Regions from separate parts of the Streptomyces sp. NPDC031426 genome, predicted to be linked through region 1. Evidence: riboswitches for the same ligand, from Rfam matches in the RefSeq annotation. Region 1 holds a riboswitch; the other holds the start of a gene.

Region 1 (7,435 bases):
AGCGGGCGCAGATCCGCAAGCACCAGCGCCGGGCCGCCCGCGCCCCCAAGGGCAGCGAGAAGAAGACAGCCGAGTACGCCAAGGTCGCCAAGCTCAAGGTACGCGAAGCGGACCGGCGCAAAGACTGGTGCGAGAAGACCAGCACCATGCTCGCCCGGTCGTACGGCCTGATCCGCTTCGAGAAGCTGAACATCAAGAGCATGACCCGCTCGGCGAAGGGAACCGTCGAGCAGCCCGGCAAGAACGTGCGCCAGAAGGCCGGTCTGAACCGGTGCATCCTCGCCCAGGGCTGGGGACTCCTGCGCCGGCGCACCGAACAGAAAGCACCCGGCCGGGTCGAGGACGTCCCCGCCCCCTACACCTCCCTGCGGTGCAGTGCATGCGGATGGATCGAGAAGAACTCGCGCAAGAGCCAAGCCGAGTTCGTCTGTGTGTCCTGCGGCTTCACCTGCAACGCGGACGAGAACGCAAGCCACAACGTCGCGGCAGGACAGGGTGGGAGTCCCCGCCCCCGGCGGTCAGCCGGTGCCGGAGGGGCGACAACGGCCACCGGCCGTTCGAGCGCCCGTGAACCTCAACCTGCCTGGGTTGGAATCCCCCTCTTTTAAGACTCCGTTGGGAAATCCGTAAACGGGTGATGAGTAAACGGGTGATGATGAGTGTGCCGGGCTGCCATGATCGGCCTGTCGCCGATCGAGGGTGGGGCTGGATGTCGCTGGAGCCGCGGGCTGATCGCGGGGTGCCGGAGCTGACTGCGCGGGTGGTGCGGGCTTCGTTCCCGAAGGGGACGCTTGCGGTCCGTGTTCGTGAGGCGCTCGGTCCGCTGTTCGAGGACGAGTCCTTTGCCGAGGCGTTTCCCGGACAGGGGCGGCCGGCGGTCTCGCCCGGGGCATTGGCGCTGGTGTCGGTGCTGCAGTATGCCGAAGGGCTCACAGACCGGCAGGCCGCTGACCAGGTCCGGGCCCGGATGGACTGGAAGTTCCTCCTCGGTCTTGAGCTGGACGACCCGGGGTTTGACTTCTCCGTTCTTTGCGACTTCCGTGCCCGGTTGATCAAGCACGGCCTGGAGGAGAAGGTCCTGGACTTGGTCCTTGAGCGAATCTCCGGGCTCGGGCTGCTGCGTGCGGGGGGCCGTCAGCGGACCGACTCCACCCACGTGCTCGCGGCGGTGCGGACGTTGAACCGGATGGAGTTCGTGGGCGAGACTCTGCGGGCTGCCCTGGAGGCCCTGTCGGCGGCGGCCCCGCAGTGGCTGTCCGCGCTGGTCACCGCGGACTGGGTGAGACGATACGGTGCCCGGATCGACTCCTACCGCTTCCCCAAAGGGGAGAGCGTGCGCCAGGAGTGGGCCGAGCAGGTAGGCCGTGACGGCTTCACGATTCTTGAGGCCGCTTTCGCTCCTGGCTCTCCGGGCTGGCTGCGGGAGATCCCCGCTGTCCAGGTCCTGCGCCGGGCCTGGGTGGAGCAGTACCACCGCGATGGCGAGGGGGTGCACTGGCGGGAGGGCAAGGACCTCCCGCCGGGCAGATGCCGGCTCTCCTCGCCCTATGACCCCGACGCCCGCTACGGCGTGAAGCGGGGCTCAGGCTGGTGTGGTTACAAGACCCACCTGTCTGAGACCTGCGAGTCGGACGCCCCGCACCTGATCACCCAGGTGATCACCACGGACGCGACGGTCGCCGACACCGAAGTCACCGAGACCGTCCATCAGGGCCTGGCCGCACGGGAGTTACTGCCTGCCGAGCACGACGTCGACGCCGGCTATGTCACCGCCGCGCACATCGTCACCGCCCGGAACGAGTACGGGATCGAGCTGGTGGGGCCGGTCGGACTGGACACCTGTCACGAGAACCACGAAGGCGAGCACTTCACGCAGAGCGCCTTCACCGTCGACTGGCAGGCCCGCAAGGTCACCTGCCCTGAGGGCAAGATCAGCGCCAGCTGGTCCGAACCAGCGAAAGAGCAGCGGGACTCCCGTCGCGCGGGTGCACTTCACCGCCCAAGACTGCGGCAGTTGCCCCGTGCGCGAGAAGTGCACCAAGGCGGCGAACGGCAGATGGGGCCGCAGCCTGACCCTGCTTCCCCGAGACCAGCAGGAGGCGCTGGAAGCGCGGCGCCGTGAACAGCTGACCGACGAGTGGCAGCAGCGTTACAACATCCGCGCCGGCGTGGAGGGCACGATCTCCCCGGCGGTCCGGCGCACCCGCATCCGCCGGACCCGCTTCACCGACCTACCCAAGACCCACCTCGGCCACGTCTTCGCCGCCACCGCCATCAACATCATCCGACTCGACGCCTGGCTCACCGAAACCCCACTAGGCCAGACCAGGACCTCGCATCTGGCCCGACTGGACCTGGCCGCATAGAGGCCCGCCCACACCCGTTTACGGATTTCCCAACGGAGTCTTAAAAGAGAGGGATTCCAACCCAGGCAGGTTGAGGTTCACGGGCGCTCGAACGGCCGGTGGCCGTTGTCGCCCCTCCGGCACCGGCTGACCGCCGGGGGCGGGGACTCCCACCCTGTCCTGCCGCGACGTTGTGGCTTGCGTTCTCGTCCGCGTTGCAGGTGAAGCCGCAGGACACACAGACGAACTCGGCTTGCCTCTTGCCCGAGTTCTTCTCGATCCATCCGCAGGCACTGCACCGCAGGGAGGTGTAGGGGGCGGGGACGTCCTCGACCCGGCCGGGTGCCTTCTGTTCGGTGCGCCGACGCAGGAGCCCCCAGCCCTGGGCGAGGATGCACCGGTTCAGACCGGCCTTCTGGCGCACGTTCTTGCCGGGCTGCTCGACGGTTCCCTTCGCCGAGCGGGTCATGCTCCTGATGTTCAGCTTCTCGAAGCGGATCAGGCCGTACGACCGGGCGAGCATGGTGCTGGTCTTCTCGCACCAGTCTTTGCGCCGGTCCACTTCGCGTACCTTGAGCTTGGCGACCTTGGCGTACTCGGCTGTCTTCTTCTCGCTGCCCTTGGGGGCGCGGGCGGCCCGGCGCTGGTGCTTGCGGATCTGCGCCCGCTCCCTGCAATGGCGTGCAGGACGGCCGACGTGCCCTTCGCCAGCTGCTCGAGGTTGGCCTCCAGGTCCTCGCGCAACGGTCCAGGGAGCCGTGGCTTCCGTGGCGGACGGTGACGACGAAGTCGGGGCTGGCGAAGACCATGATCTCGCCGGTGTCGACGACCTCGCTGGTGGCGGTCAGCTGCTCGTGCTCGACGTAGGTGACGGTCTTGAAGACCGCGAACAGTACGTCGCCGTAACTCTCCAACTTGGGCCGCTGGTGGGCCTGTACGGCGTCCTCCACGGCGAGCGGGTGCAGGCCGAAGAGCTCGGCGAACTCCGTCTCGGTCGGCTCGTGCAGGCCAAGCCACACGAAGTCGTGGCCGTGCTTGCGTACCTGCTGGACGGCCTCCTCAACGGTGTCCGTTCCGGGCTGGCGGACGCCGTCGCCGTAGACCACGCAGTTGACCACCGCCGAGCCGAGCGGGGAGCGGCGGGTGGCTGAGGTCCACGCGGCCGCGGCTCCGCCGCGTCAGGCGGGCGACTTTGCGCAGGTTGCCGACCATCGACATGCGGGACTCTCCTTCGCCGGGTCCGGACAGTGTGCCAGCGGGTGGTGAACGGTCAGGAGAGAACGGCGGTGGTCAGTGCCGCTGGCGGGCGGCGTCAGTCAGTAGATGGATCACCTCGGGGGGCAGGTCGAGGTGGTGTGCGATCCACGCCGCGTCATGACCGTGGGTGGCGAGGAGCCAGGCCGTGTAGAGGCTGTTCAGGCTCGGGGCGTCCGGGCCGAGTAGGAACGGCCGGACGGCCTCCATCGGGAAGCCCTCCAGGGACCTAGTGGTGAACAACCCGGCCCCCAGGTCCTCCGGCACGACCCTGTGAGGGCGTTGCTCGGCCTGCCGGTGGTGGTGCCACATGGCCGCGACCAGGATGAACGCCGCGGTCGCGGCACCCATCAGCGCGCCGCCGACCACCGGCTTGTCGCGGGTGGGGGCGGCGTTGACCGCGACCGTCTCCAGTACGACGAGCGTGAGCACGCCGAGGAACGCCGCGCCCTCCCCGGTGCGGGGGTGGGGTACCGTCCGCATGACGCACACCTCCCTGTCTTCCTCTTCATCGTGTCCTGCCGAGCGGACTGCTGTCCTGGGGCCGTCAGGCCCTCTGCTCGGGGTGTCAGGCGAGCACCCGCTGCCCTGACCGGGGCGCCCGTTCGTCGTCCTCCTCGTCGTCCAGGTGCCAGTGCAGGTCGTGCACCCCGGGCTCCAGTGAGAGACGGGAGATGACCTGCTCCAGCGCGGCGGCGGCATCGCCGCTGACGGTGACGGCGGCGCGGACGCTGGTGGTGTCCTCGCCTTCGCGGCGGGCCCGCAGACCGGTCGCGGTCAGCCCGGAGGCGGTCAGGGCCTGCGCGAGCAGGGCCCGGATCTGGGTCTCGGACCCGCGCTCGCAGCGCAGGTGCACGCTGGCCCGCACGTGGGCGTCCGGGTCGCTGCCTGAGGCCGGTGCCCGGTCCAGCAGGCGTCCGGCCGGGCGCAGCAGCACGTGGATGCCGAGCGCGGCCAGGGCGAGCCGTCCGGAGGCGGCCAGGACGCCGACCGCCGCCGAGCACCACAGGGTGGCTGTCGTGTTCAGTCCGCGCACGCCGGCGCCGTCGCGCAGGATCACCCCGCCGCCCAGGAAGCCGATCCCGGAGACGACGTAGGAGGCGACCCGCGTCGGGCTGCCGGCGTCGTCCACCGCCACGCTGTACAGCACGAACAGCGTGGCGCCGGTGGCGACCAGGGCATTGGTGCGCATGCCCGCCATGCGTGCCCGCCACTGCCGCTCGACGCCGATCAGTGCGCCGCAGGTCGCGCCGGTGGCGAGCCTGATCAGGAAGTCGGTCGTGGTTAGGGCGTGCATGGCACACCTCCTTCAAGGTGCGGTGGTTGGTGACTTACTGGCCGACCGCGACCTGCACGATCTTGATGATCACGAGGATCATGGAGACCAGCAGGTAGCTGCGCAGCGCGCCCATGCCGATCTTCTTGCCGCTGGACATCACGACCGGGGTGAGGCTCTCCAGCGGCGGCATCCGCCAGGCGTCCCGGCCGGTGCGGTCGATCGGGTCCTCCTTGGTGGCCGTACGCCGCCGGGTGAAGGCGTACCCGGCGGCGAGCACCCCGGCGACCCCGCAGGCGGCCATGATGTCGACGATCACGTCCGCGCTGATGTCCGGGAACAGGACCGAGGCGGTCAGGATCACCGACAGCATGACCAGCACCCCGACCACGGCGGCGGTGAAGGCGTTGGTCTTCGGGCCGTTCACCCACGGGCCGAGGACCTGCTTGTCGTTGCACAGCAGCAGCAAGAACACGCTCGCGGACGGCAGCAGCACGCCGGCCAGGGTCTGCACGCCCTCGGTCAGCAAGCCCAGCGGCGAGCCGGGAATGAGCACGATCGTCGCCGCAGCGGCGACCAGCCCGGCGTAGACGGCGTAGAAGCCCTTCGCGCCGCCCACCCCCCGGTGCAGGGAGTGCTTCATGCCCAGCACGTCACCGATCGCGTACGCGGTCGACAGCGACACGGCGAACGCGCCGATGATCGAGGCGTCCAGCAGCGCGATCGCGAACAGCACCCCAGCCAGCTTGCCTGCCTTGGTCTCAAGGCCGTGCGCTATCCCGGCGGTGTCGGTGAACTGGCCGAAGCCGTGCGTCCCCGAGAACGCGGCGGCGGTGAAGGCCATCATCGCGGCAGCGCCGATGACGACGATGACGATGCCGATCCACAGGTCGACCTTCTCGTAGCGCATGAACCGCGGGGTGATCCGCTTGTCGATCACGTACGACTGCTGGAAGAACAGCTGCCAGGGCGCAACCGTCGTACCGACGATGCCGATGATCAGCAGCATCACTGTCGACAGCTGGCCGGAGCCGCCGGGCAGGTTCGGGGTGACGAAGTCGGCGGCCATCTGCGAGACGTGCGGATGCACCATGAAGTAGATCGGCACCAGCAGCAGCGAGGCCGCGCACAGCGTCATCGCCACCCGCTCGAAGCGGCGGAAGGATCCGGTGAACGCCGACGCGATGATGATCACGGCGGCCAGCACCACCGCCGCCGCCTTGGGCAGGCCCAGGTAGCCGGCGGACAGCGTGATGCCGATGAACTCGGTCACCAGGGTGAGCGCGTTGAGCAGGAACAGGTCGATGACGCTGAACGCGCCCCAGAACTTCCCGAACCGCTCCAGGATCAGCCGGGCGTGGCCGACACCGGTGACCGCGCCGAGGCGCAGCACCATCTCCTGGTTGATGTACAGCACGGGCACCAGCAGGAGCAGGGCCCACAGCAGGTGGGTGCCGTAGTTCTGGCCGGCTTGGCCGTAGGTGGCGAAGGCGCCGGCGTCGTTGTCGCCGACCATCACGATCAGGCCGGGGCCGACGATCGCCAGCAGCGTCTTCAGCTTCGCCGACAGACCCCGGCGCTCGCCATGGTCGTCCAGGCGGATGGTGCCCAGCGCGCCCTGGATGTCGCCGAGGTGCGCGTCGTCGAGTACCGCCGCGCGGGGCGCGGCGACCGTGGTCACGATGGTGTCGGTCATGGTGGTGCCTCCCTGGTCCCCCGGTCCGGGGGAGGTCGGGGGCACGCGGCAGCCATCACCCCCTGCACGCCGAATGCGCGCAGGACAGCATCACCACCGGGCGCAGGAGCGCCCGTGGACATGGCGCGACCGTGGTGCCGCGCAGGGAAGGTGGTGGTTACCGCGTGCCGGAAGAATGCGAGGACAAGCGGGTGCGGGGCCTACTTCGGCCCGGACTACTGCATTCCATGTCTCTCGCCTCCTTCCGGCCGGAGACGCCCGTGAACAGCGTCGTCATCGACTCGGCAAGGAGCGGCCGGCCCAAGCGGGCGGCTCACCCCAACTCGTCAGAGCTTTGGCACTCCACGGCGTAATCCCAACCGTTGAACCGGGTGGGAAGCCACTTGGCCTCACCCCTTAGGCCGGGGAGAGGTGTCCTGAACCTGGGCGTCTCTCGACGTCGTGGGGTCAGTGGCCTGTGTCCGTGAAGACGCCTCACCGAACGAGGTGCCTCTTCAAACCTCCACAAGGCTACGCCCGCGCCGAGGGTGCCGCTCACCTGATTTACGGAGCCTTGACGGCACACTGACCGCATTCTCACGAAGCGCCGATGCCCCAGCGAGGATGCGTGCTTCAGCGAGCATGCGTGCTTCCTTCGCCGGTCAGGGCCCCCCGTGCGCTATCTACAGTGACACTTGGACGACACGTGCCTCGTCGGAGGAAGGGGAGACTACGGCGGCATGAGCGACCTCGACATCCGGTGCGCGCGCCGCGCGGTGCGCCAAGCCGCCCGGCAGCTGGCCGAGGACGCCCCGAAACTGACCGCGGGCTCCGCGGATGCCTTTCGTGCCGGGCTCGCCACCCGCACCGCCGACCTGCGCAGAG
Region 2 (7,435 bases), on a different contig from region 1:
AGCAGCCCGTGGCGTTGTAGTTCCAGAACGCGGTCCTGGTCTGCGATCCGGCGATCCCGTCAACGGCACCGGCGTTGTAGCCGACGGCGTTCAGAAAGCGCTGCAGTGCCTTGATCGTGTTGGTGCCGACGATCCCGTCCACGGTGCCGGCGTTGTAGCCCCAGGCGTTGAGCATCCTCTGCGCCGCCTCCCAGCTGTTGGTGCCCAGTTGCCCGTCGACGGTGCCGGCGTTGAAGCCCCAGGCGTTCAGGCAGCTCTGCCAGTTTTCTGCCCGGGCCGTGTTCAGGCCGAGGTTGTTCACCGCGAGCGGGGAGATGTGCCGGCTGCCGACCGCGGGCCTGGCGGCCGCCTGCGGGGCCGCCACGCTCGGACTTGCGCCCGCGAGACTCCCAGCCGCAATCCCGGCGAGGGCAGTTGCGGTGAGGAGCGCCTTAGTCAGAGAAGATCGCATTGCTTCCTCTTTCCGATCGGATTCCGCGCAGCCTTGACGCGGCCGGCGTCACCGGCCGTCCGCGCTGACCCAAGGCTTTCCAGGATCGTGTGGCCAGGCTTGTACGAATGCGACCTACCGGCCCTCGGTGCCTGATTCGGCCAAATTCCCCTCGTCTGTGCCTTACAGCGCCTGTATCGCCTACGGTCTTTGCCGTGTTCACGTCGACCTATGGGGGTTCGACCCATGTACAGACACGAACTTCTCGAACGGCGCGCTGCCCCTGACTTACGCGATCAGGTCCTGGGCTATCGCGGCTTTCGTTTCCATGCGATCGGAGCACGGCGCAGACTCCTGATCCCCGACGGCGTGGTGAAGGTGATGCTGGGCTTCGGCGACCCGCTGCGCGTTCTCGACTCCTGCGACCCGAGACGCACGTGGAGCGGGTCCTCGTTGGCCGGTGGCATCCGGACGAGGGGCGCGATCGGCGAGCACACCGGCCTCATCCATGGGGTGACCGTCCTGCTCAGCCCCCTCGCCGCCTACCGGCTGTTCGGAGTGCCCATGTCCGAATGGGCTGAGCTGTCCGTTCCTCCCGAGGACCTCTGTCGCCGGCCCTGGGCAGACCTGCCCGCCCGGCTGGCGCAGGTACCGGACTGGCACAGCCGCTTCGCCGTGTTGGACCGCGTGCTGCGCGCTGCACTCGACGCAGGCCCTGCTGTCAGCCCCGAGGTGGTCTGGGCCTGGCGCCAGATACAGGGGACCAGTGGACGGGTACGGGTCGAGGAACTCGCGGCACAGATCGGCTGGAGCCGTCGCCACCTCGAACGGCGCTTCCGCTGTTACACAGGGCTGACGCCGAAGGGGGCGGCGCAGGTGATGCGGCTGCAGGCGGCTCTACACCTGAAAGAGGCCGGTGCCAGCTGGGCCGACGCCGCGACGCAAGCCGGGTACCACGATCAGCCTCACTTCGACCGCGTGTTCAAGGCGATGACGGGCCGCACGCCGACTGCCTTTCGCTCGGAGCGCATGGCCGCCTCCCCGCACGACGCCCAGGACTTCGTCCGGGGACAGGTGACGAGCGCCATTCTCGCGAACCCGACCTGATCTCTTCCCGGCTCGGAACCGCGGTGCTCACCCAGACCTGGAGCTCCTACGATGGCGCTGCCCGGGTGGCCGCCCTACGGTCGAGATCCACCCGCCGGGTCGTCACTTCGTGAGCCGCTCAAGGGGAGGCCAGGGCGATGAACATGGCGGGGCACCCGGGGCAAACGGGGCACGCCGGATCAGTCTGAGCCGCAGTCGTCGACAGTGACCAGGGCGAGAACCCCGGCCACGTCGATGTCGGCGGCGTCACCCTCGGCGAACAGCGCGGCATCCAAGCGGTCGAGGCGGACGGACGTCCCGCCGAGGACGACCGACCCTTGAAGGACCACTGCGAGCACGCACGTTCCGGCTTCCGGCCGCACCGCGACGCGGTCGCGCGCGATCTGGACCCGTGCCGTCGCATCGGCGCGCCGCACCATGACGTTGAAGTCGACGATCGGCCCGCCGAGCAGCTCGCATTGTGTCTCGCAGTCACCGGAGAAGGTGAACGGCTCGTACGGGGCGGTCATCACGCGCCGGTCGCCGTCGACCGTCAGGGCCATGCCGAGACCTTCGACGACGGTGATGATCCTGTCCACGCCCTCGAAGATGGAAAACGGACCGCTTTGCGCGACATCGGCAATGCTGACGCGCCAGACGAAATCGCTCGTCCCCGCTCCCTCGGGGTGAACGGCCACCTCGGAGGTGACACCTCCGCCGTTCTTCCACGGCGTGGGGGCCCTCTCCTCAGCCCGCAGAACCTGCACTGCCATGTGCTTTCCTTCCCCGATGGGATGGCCACCCAGAGCCGTTCCGCCCGGCTCGGCTGCGGACAAGACGAAGAGGACCCGGTGGGGCGAACTGCGAACCCGGAGCGTGGGGCCTTCGGCACCGCACTGTACGCGACGGCCTTCAACGCCTCGCGGGAGCCGGAACGCAGGCAGGCCAGTCGGCGCAAGCGACTTGTCCGCCTCGTCGGGGAGGAACCGGGCGAGGCGGGTGCCAGCGCAGGTCGTGCACCCCGGGCTCCAGTGAGAGACGGGAGAGGACCTGCTCCAGCGCGGCAGCCGCGTCGCCGCTGACCGTGACGGCGGCGCGGACGCTGGTGGTGTCCTCGCGCTCGCGGCGAGCCCGCAGACCGGTCGCGGTCAGCCCGGAGTCGGTCAGGGCCTGGGCGAGCAGGGCCCGGGTGTGGGTCTGGGACCTGCGCTCGCAGCGCAGGTGCACGCCGGCCGGTACCTGGGTGTCCGGGTCGCTGCCGGCGGCCGGGGGCCGGTCCGGCAGGCGTCCGGCCGGGCGCAGCAGCATGTGGATGCCGAGCACGGTCAGGGTGCCGAGCACGGCCAGGGTGAGCCGTCCGGGGGCGGCCAGTACGCCGACCGCCGCCGAACACCACAGGGTGGCAGCCGTGTTCAGTCAGCGCACGCCGGCGCCGTCGTGCAGGATCACCCCTCCGCCCAGATTTCCTGATCGCGTCCGCGCTGATGTCCGGGTACAGGACGGAGGCGGGCAGGATCACCAACAGCATGACCAGCACCCCCACCGCCGCCGCAGTGAAGGCGTTGGCCTTCGGGCCGTTGACCCACGGTCCCAGAACCTGTTTGTCCTTGCACAGCAGCAAAAGGAACACGCTCGCGGACGGCAGCAGCACGCCGATGAGGGTCTGCACGCCCTCGGTCAGCAGGTCCAGCGGCGAGCCCGGGATCATCACGATCGTGGCCGCGGCGGCAACGAGCCCGGCGTAGACGGCGTAGAAACCCTTCGCGCCGCCGACACCCCGGTGCAGGGAGTGCTTCATGCCCAGCACGTCACCGATCGCGTACGCGGTCGACAGCGGCACGGCGAACGCGCCGATGATCGAGGCGTCCAGCAGCGCGATCGCGAACAGCACCCCGGCCAGCTTGCCTGCCTTGGCCTCGAGGCCGTGCGCCATCCCGGCGGTGTCGGGGACCTGGCCGAAGCCGTGCGTCCCCGAGAACGCGGCGGCCGTGAGCCCGTCATCGCGGCAGCGCCGATGACCACGACGACGATGCCGATGATCAGCGGCGTCACCGTGGACAGGTGCCCGGAGCCGCGCGGCAGGTTCGGGGTGATGAAGTCGGCGGCCATCTGCGAGGCGGGCGGGTGACCATGAAGTAGATCGGCACCCACAGCAGCGACGCCGCGCACAGCGTCGTCACCACCCGCTCGAAGCGGCGGAAGGATCCGGTGACTGCCGACGTGATGATGATCATGGGGCCAGCACCACCACCACCACCGCCCTGGGCCGGCCCAGGTAGCCGGCGGACAGCGTGATCCCGATGAACTCGGTCACCAGAGTGGGCGCGTTGAGCAGGAACAGGTCGATCACGCTGAACGCGCCCCAGAACTTCCCGAACCGCTCCAGGCTCAGCCGGGTGGCCGACACCGGTGACCGCGCCGAGGCGCAGCACCACGTCTTGGTTGATGTACAGCACGGGCACCAGCAGGAGCAGGGTCCATCGAAGGTGGGTGCGGTAGTTCTGGCCGGCTTGGCCGACAGACCCCGGCGCTCGTCGTGGTCGTCCAAGCGGATGGTGCCCAGCGCGCCCTGGATGTCGCCGATGTGCGCGTCGTCGAGTACCGCCACGCGTGGCGCGACGACCGTGGTCACGGTGGTGTCGGTCATGGTGGCCTCCACGGCCCCCGGGTTCGGGGGAGGCCGGGGGCACGCAGCAGCCGTCACCCCCGCACGCCGAACGCGCAGACAGCATCACCACCGGGCGCAGGAGTGCCCGTGGACATGGCGCGGCTGGGGTGCCGCGCAGGGAGGTGGTGGTTACCGCGTGCCGCAGCGAGGATGCGTACTTGCCTTTGCCGGTCAGGGTCGGTCGTGCGCGATCTGCAGTGCCACTTGGACGACACGTGCCTCGTCGGGGAACGTGAGACCACGGCGGCATGAGCGACGTCGACATCCGGTGCGCGCACGGCGCTGTGCGCCACGCCGCCCGGCAGCTGGCCGAGGACGCCCCGAAGCTGACCGTGGGCTCCGCGGACGCCTATCGTGCCGGGCTCGCCACCCGCGCCGCCGACCTGCGCAGGGCCGCACTCGCCGCCTGGATCACCGGCGTACCCGAGGACATCATCGCCGCGGACGGGCGCCTGCCCGTGGCCGTCGTACATGGGTGGATGGCGGCCAGCTTCTCGCCAGGACACTCCGGCGACAGATGACCGTGGCGGACAACGCCGGTGACGGCCTGCCGTCGGCCGCCCTCGGTCAAAGACCGGTCATGGATTAGGGAAGCGGGTGAGGGCGGGCGTAGGCTTTAGGCGGTTTGAACAGACACCTCGTTCGGTGAGGCGTCTTCACGGACACAGGCCACTGATCCCACCCGTCGAGAGACGCTCCGGATCAGGACAGGTCTCCCCGGCCCAAGGGGTGACCCCAAGTGGCTTCCCCGTACGGGGATCACGCCGTGGAGTGCCAAAGCTCTGACGAGTTGGGGTGTGCCGGAACCGAGCGTGCTCCGGCTGCCCCTTGCCGCAAGACCGCGACACCTCGTGCGCGGCCGTGACCGGGAGGAGGCGACATGGACAGTAGTCCGGGCCATAGTCGGCCCCTCTTCGTGTTGTCCGCGCCGTCCTTCCGCGGCCCGCGGTAGCTCGTTCCTTCCTGACCCGTCCGGCTCGTTCCCGGTGGTCCGGCCTGCGCACCGGCTTGTCCAGGCGTGCCGACGTATGCCCTGGCAATACCTGGTCACCGGCCGGTACGGGGAGGAAGAGCACCGCCGAGGGCCGCCCGTTGCCCCGTCGTGGCGGGGCAAGGAGGTGTTCACCTTGGCTGCTCACACTCTGCTCATGTCCACCAAGGCTCGGTTCCGCAACCGCCGGGTCCACCTCGAACGCCGTGCCACCGCCACCAAAACCGTCCGCGCCTCCCTCGTCTCGCTGGCCGGCCTGATCGGTGGACCGGTCACCAACCAGGCGGACGAGGAGGTCGGCCGCGTCGTCGACGTGGTCGCCCGGCTGTACGGCACGGAGCCGTACCCGCCGGTCACCGGGCTGATCCTGCGCATCGGCCGCCGACAGACCTTCGTGGCCTCGGACGCGATCGGCAAGGTGCAGGCAGGCCACGTACAGCTGCGCACCGCCCGCGTCGACCTGCGCGACTTCTCCCGCCGCCCCGGCGAGGTGCTGCTGGCCAAGGACATCCTTGACCACCAGCTCGTGGACGTGGACGGCGTCCAGGTCACCCGGGCCGCCGACCTGTACCTCGCGCCCCTGGTCGGCCAGGTCGTGCTGGTCGGCGTGGACGTCTCCCTGCCGACCCTGCTGCGTCGGCTCGGCCCGCGGCGCCGGCAGGCCCGGCCGACCCCGGAGCGGGTGCTGGACTGGCAGGCCGTGGCACCGTTCGCCGAACAGGCCACCGAGGGCCCGCCGGAGGTCCGGCTGCGCGCCTCCCGGGCCGCCCTGCAGCGGCTGCGCCCGGCTGACCTCGCCGACATCCTCGAGGACCTCGGCCGCGACGAACGCCAGCAGCTGCTGGGCTGGCTGGAGCCGGAGCAGGCCGCCGACGCGCTGGAGGAGATGGAACCGCACGAGTTGGAGAACCTGCTGCGCGAGGCCCAGCCGGAACACGCCGCCCGCCTGCTGGACGAGATGGAGCCGGACGAGGCTACCGACGCCCTGCGCGACCTCACCCGCGAGGAGCGCGAGGCCCTGCTGTCCCGCATGCCGAGCGGGGAGGCCGCGGAGCTGCGAAGGCTGCTGACCCACCGCGAGGGCACCGCCGGCGGTGCCATGACCACCCTGCTGATCATCGCCCGCCCGGACGAGACCGTCGCCAAGGTGCGGGCGCAGCTGGCGGAACAGGCCGAGCACCGCACCGAGATCGACGCGATCGCCGTCGTGGACGACAACGGCCGGCTGCTGTGCGACCTGCCCCTGTTCGACCTGGCCGTCGCCGAGGACACCACCCTGATGGCCGACCTGGTGACCTGGCGATCCCAGTTCGGCCCTCCGGTGACCGTCCGCCCCGACACTCCCCTCGGCGAGGCCGCTGACCAGCTGGTCGCCTCCCGCGCCTCCTCACTTCTGGTGGTGGACGACACCGACCGCCCGCTCGGCCGGATCCTTGCCGATGACCTGCTCGACCATCTGCTGCCCGAGCGCGGGCGTCTGCACTTCCGGAGGTTTCTGCAGTGACCGGCGACCTGGACACCACTTCGGCCGCGTCCCCCGCCGCCCCCGCCACGCGGCGGCGGGGCCTGGGCCGTCTCGCGATGGTCGCTGCCATCGCCGGTCCCGGCCTGGTCGCCGCGAATGCCGGCAACGACGCCGCAGGCATCGCCACCTACGCCTCTGCGGGCTCCCAATTCGCCTACGGCACGCTGTTCTTCATGGTGCTGGTCACCGTCGCCCTGGTCATGGTCCAGGAGATGGCCGTACGCCTCGGCGCCCACACCGGCAAGGGCCTGGGGGCGCTGATCCGCGAACAGTTCAGCCTCCGGCTGACCGCCCTCGCCGTCTTCTGCCTGTTGCTGGCCAACACCGGCCTGGTCGTCAGCGAGTTCGCCGGCATCGGCGCCGCCTTCGAGCTCCTCGGCGTACCCAAGTGGGCGGTCATCCCGCCCGCCGCGATCCTGCTCTGGTCGCTGGTACTGTTCGGCTCCTACCGGTGGGCCGAACGCATCTTCCTCATCATGTCGCTGGCGTTCTTCGCCTACCCCATCGCGATGATCCTCGGCCACCCCCACTGGGGCGAGGTCGGCAAGCACCTCGTCGTCCCGCACATCGAGCCCAACAAGAGCTTCATCCTGCTCGCCGTCGCCCTGATCGGCACGACCGTCAGCCCGTACATGCAGTTCTACGCCGCGGCAGGCGTCGTCGACCGGGGCGCCAAGCCCGAGGACTACCGGCTCATCAAGCTGGACGCCGTGATCGGTGCGGTGTTCGCCTGCC

Evidence for each region. A riboswitch is a leader RNA that binds a small molecule or an ion and turns the genes downstream of it on or off. The one in region 1 is predicted to bind magnesium.
Region 2: it holds a riboswitch for magnesium, as region 1 does, so the genes downstream of both, ACZ5NH_RS02950 (magnesium transporter MgtE N-terminal domain-containing protein) here and ACZ5NH_RS44120 (NRAMP family divalent metal transporter) in region 1, are expected to answer to the same signal.

Annotation. Positions count from the first base shown of each region.
Region 1 covers NZ_JBVIJE010000058.1:7,309-14,743, forward strand. The annotation lists gene ACZ5NH_RS44085 (RNA-guided endonuclease InsQ/TnpB family protein) at 1-608, shown strand, start outside; partial or broken gene ACZ5NH_RS44090 (transposase) at 710-988, shown strand; gene ACZ5NH_RS44095 (transposase) at 1,764-2,366, shown strand; gene ACZ5NH_RS44100 (zinc ribbon domain-containing protein) at 2,407-2,907, opposite strand; partial or broken gene ACZ5NH_RS44105 (CorA family divalent cation transporter) at 3,018-3,563, opposite strand; gene ACZ5NH_RS44110 (hypothetical protein) at 3,636-4,082, opposite strand; gene ACZ5NH_RS44115 (MgtC/SapB family protein) at 4,168-4,896, opposite strand; gene ACZ5NH_RS44120 (NRAMP family divalent metal transporter) at 4,931-6,571, opposite strand; M-box (ykoK) riboswitch at 6,882-7,064, opposite strand; gene ACZ5NH_RS44125 (hypothetical protein) at 7,291-7,435, shown strand, end outside.
Region 2 covers NZ_JBVIJE010000001.1:604,692-612,126, forward strand. The annotation lists gene ACZ5NH_RS02920 (peptidoglycan-binding domain-containing protein) at 1-364, opposite strand, end outside; gene ACZ5NH_RS02925 (helix-turn-helix domain-containing protein) at 677-1,537, shown strand; gene ACZ5NH_RS02930 (HutD/Ves family protein) at 1,717-2,289, opposite strand; gene ACZ5NH_RS02935 (hypothetical protein) at 2,429-2,857, opposite strand; partial or broken gene ACZ5NH_RS02940 (NRAMP family divalent metal transporter) at 2,985-4,163, opposite strand; gene ACZ5NH_RS02945 (hypothetical protein) at 4,433-4,705, shown strand; M-box (ykoK) riboswitch at 4,815-4,986, shown strand; gene ACZ5NH_RS02950 (magnesium transporter MgtE N-terminal domain-containing protein) at 5,333-6,679, shown strand; gene ACZ5NH_RS02955 (NRAMP family divalent metal transporter) at 6,676-7,435, shown strand, end outside.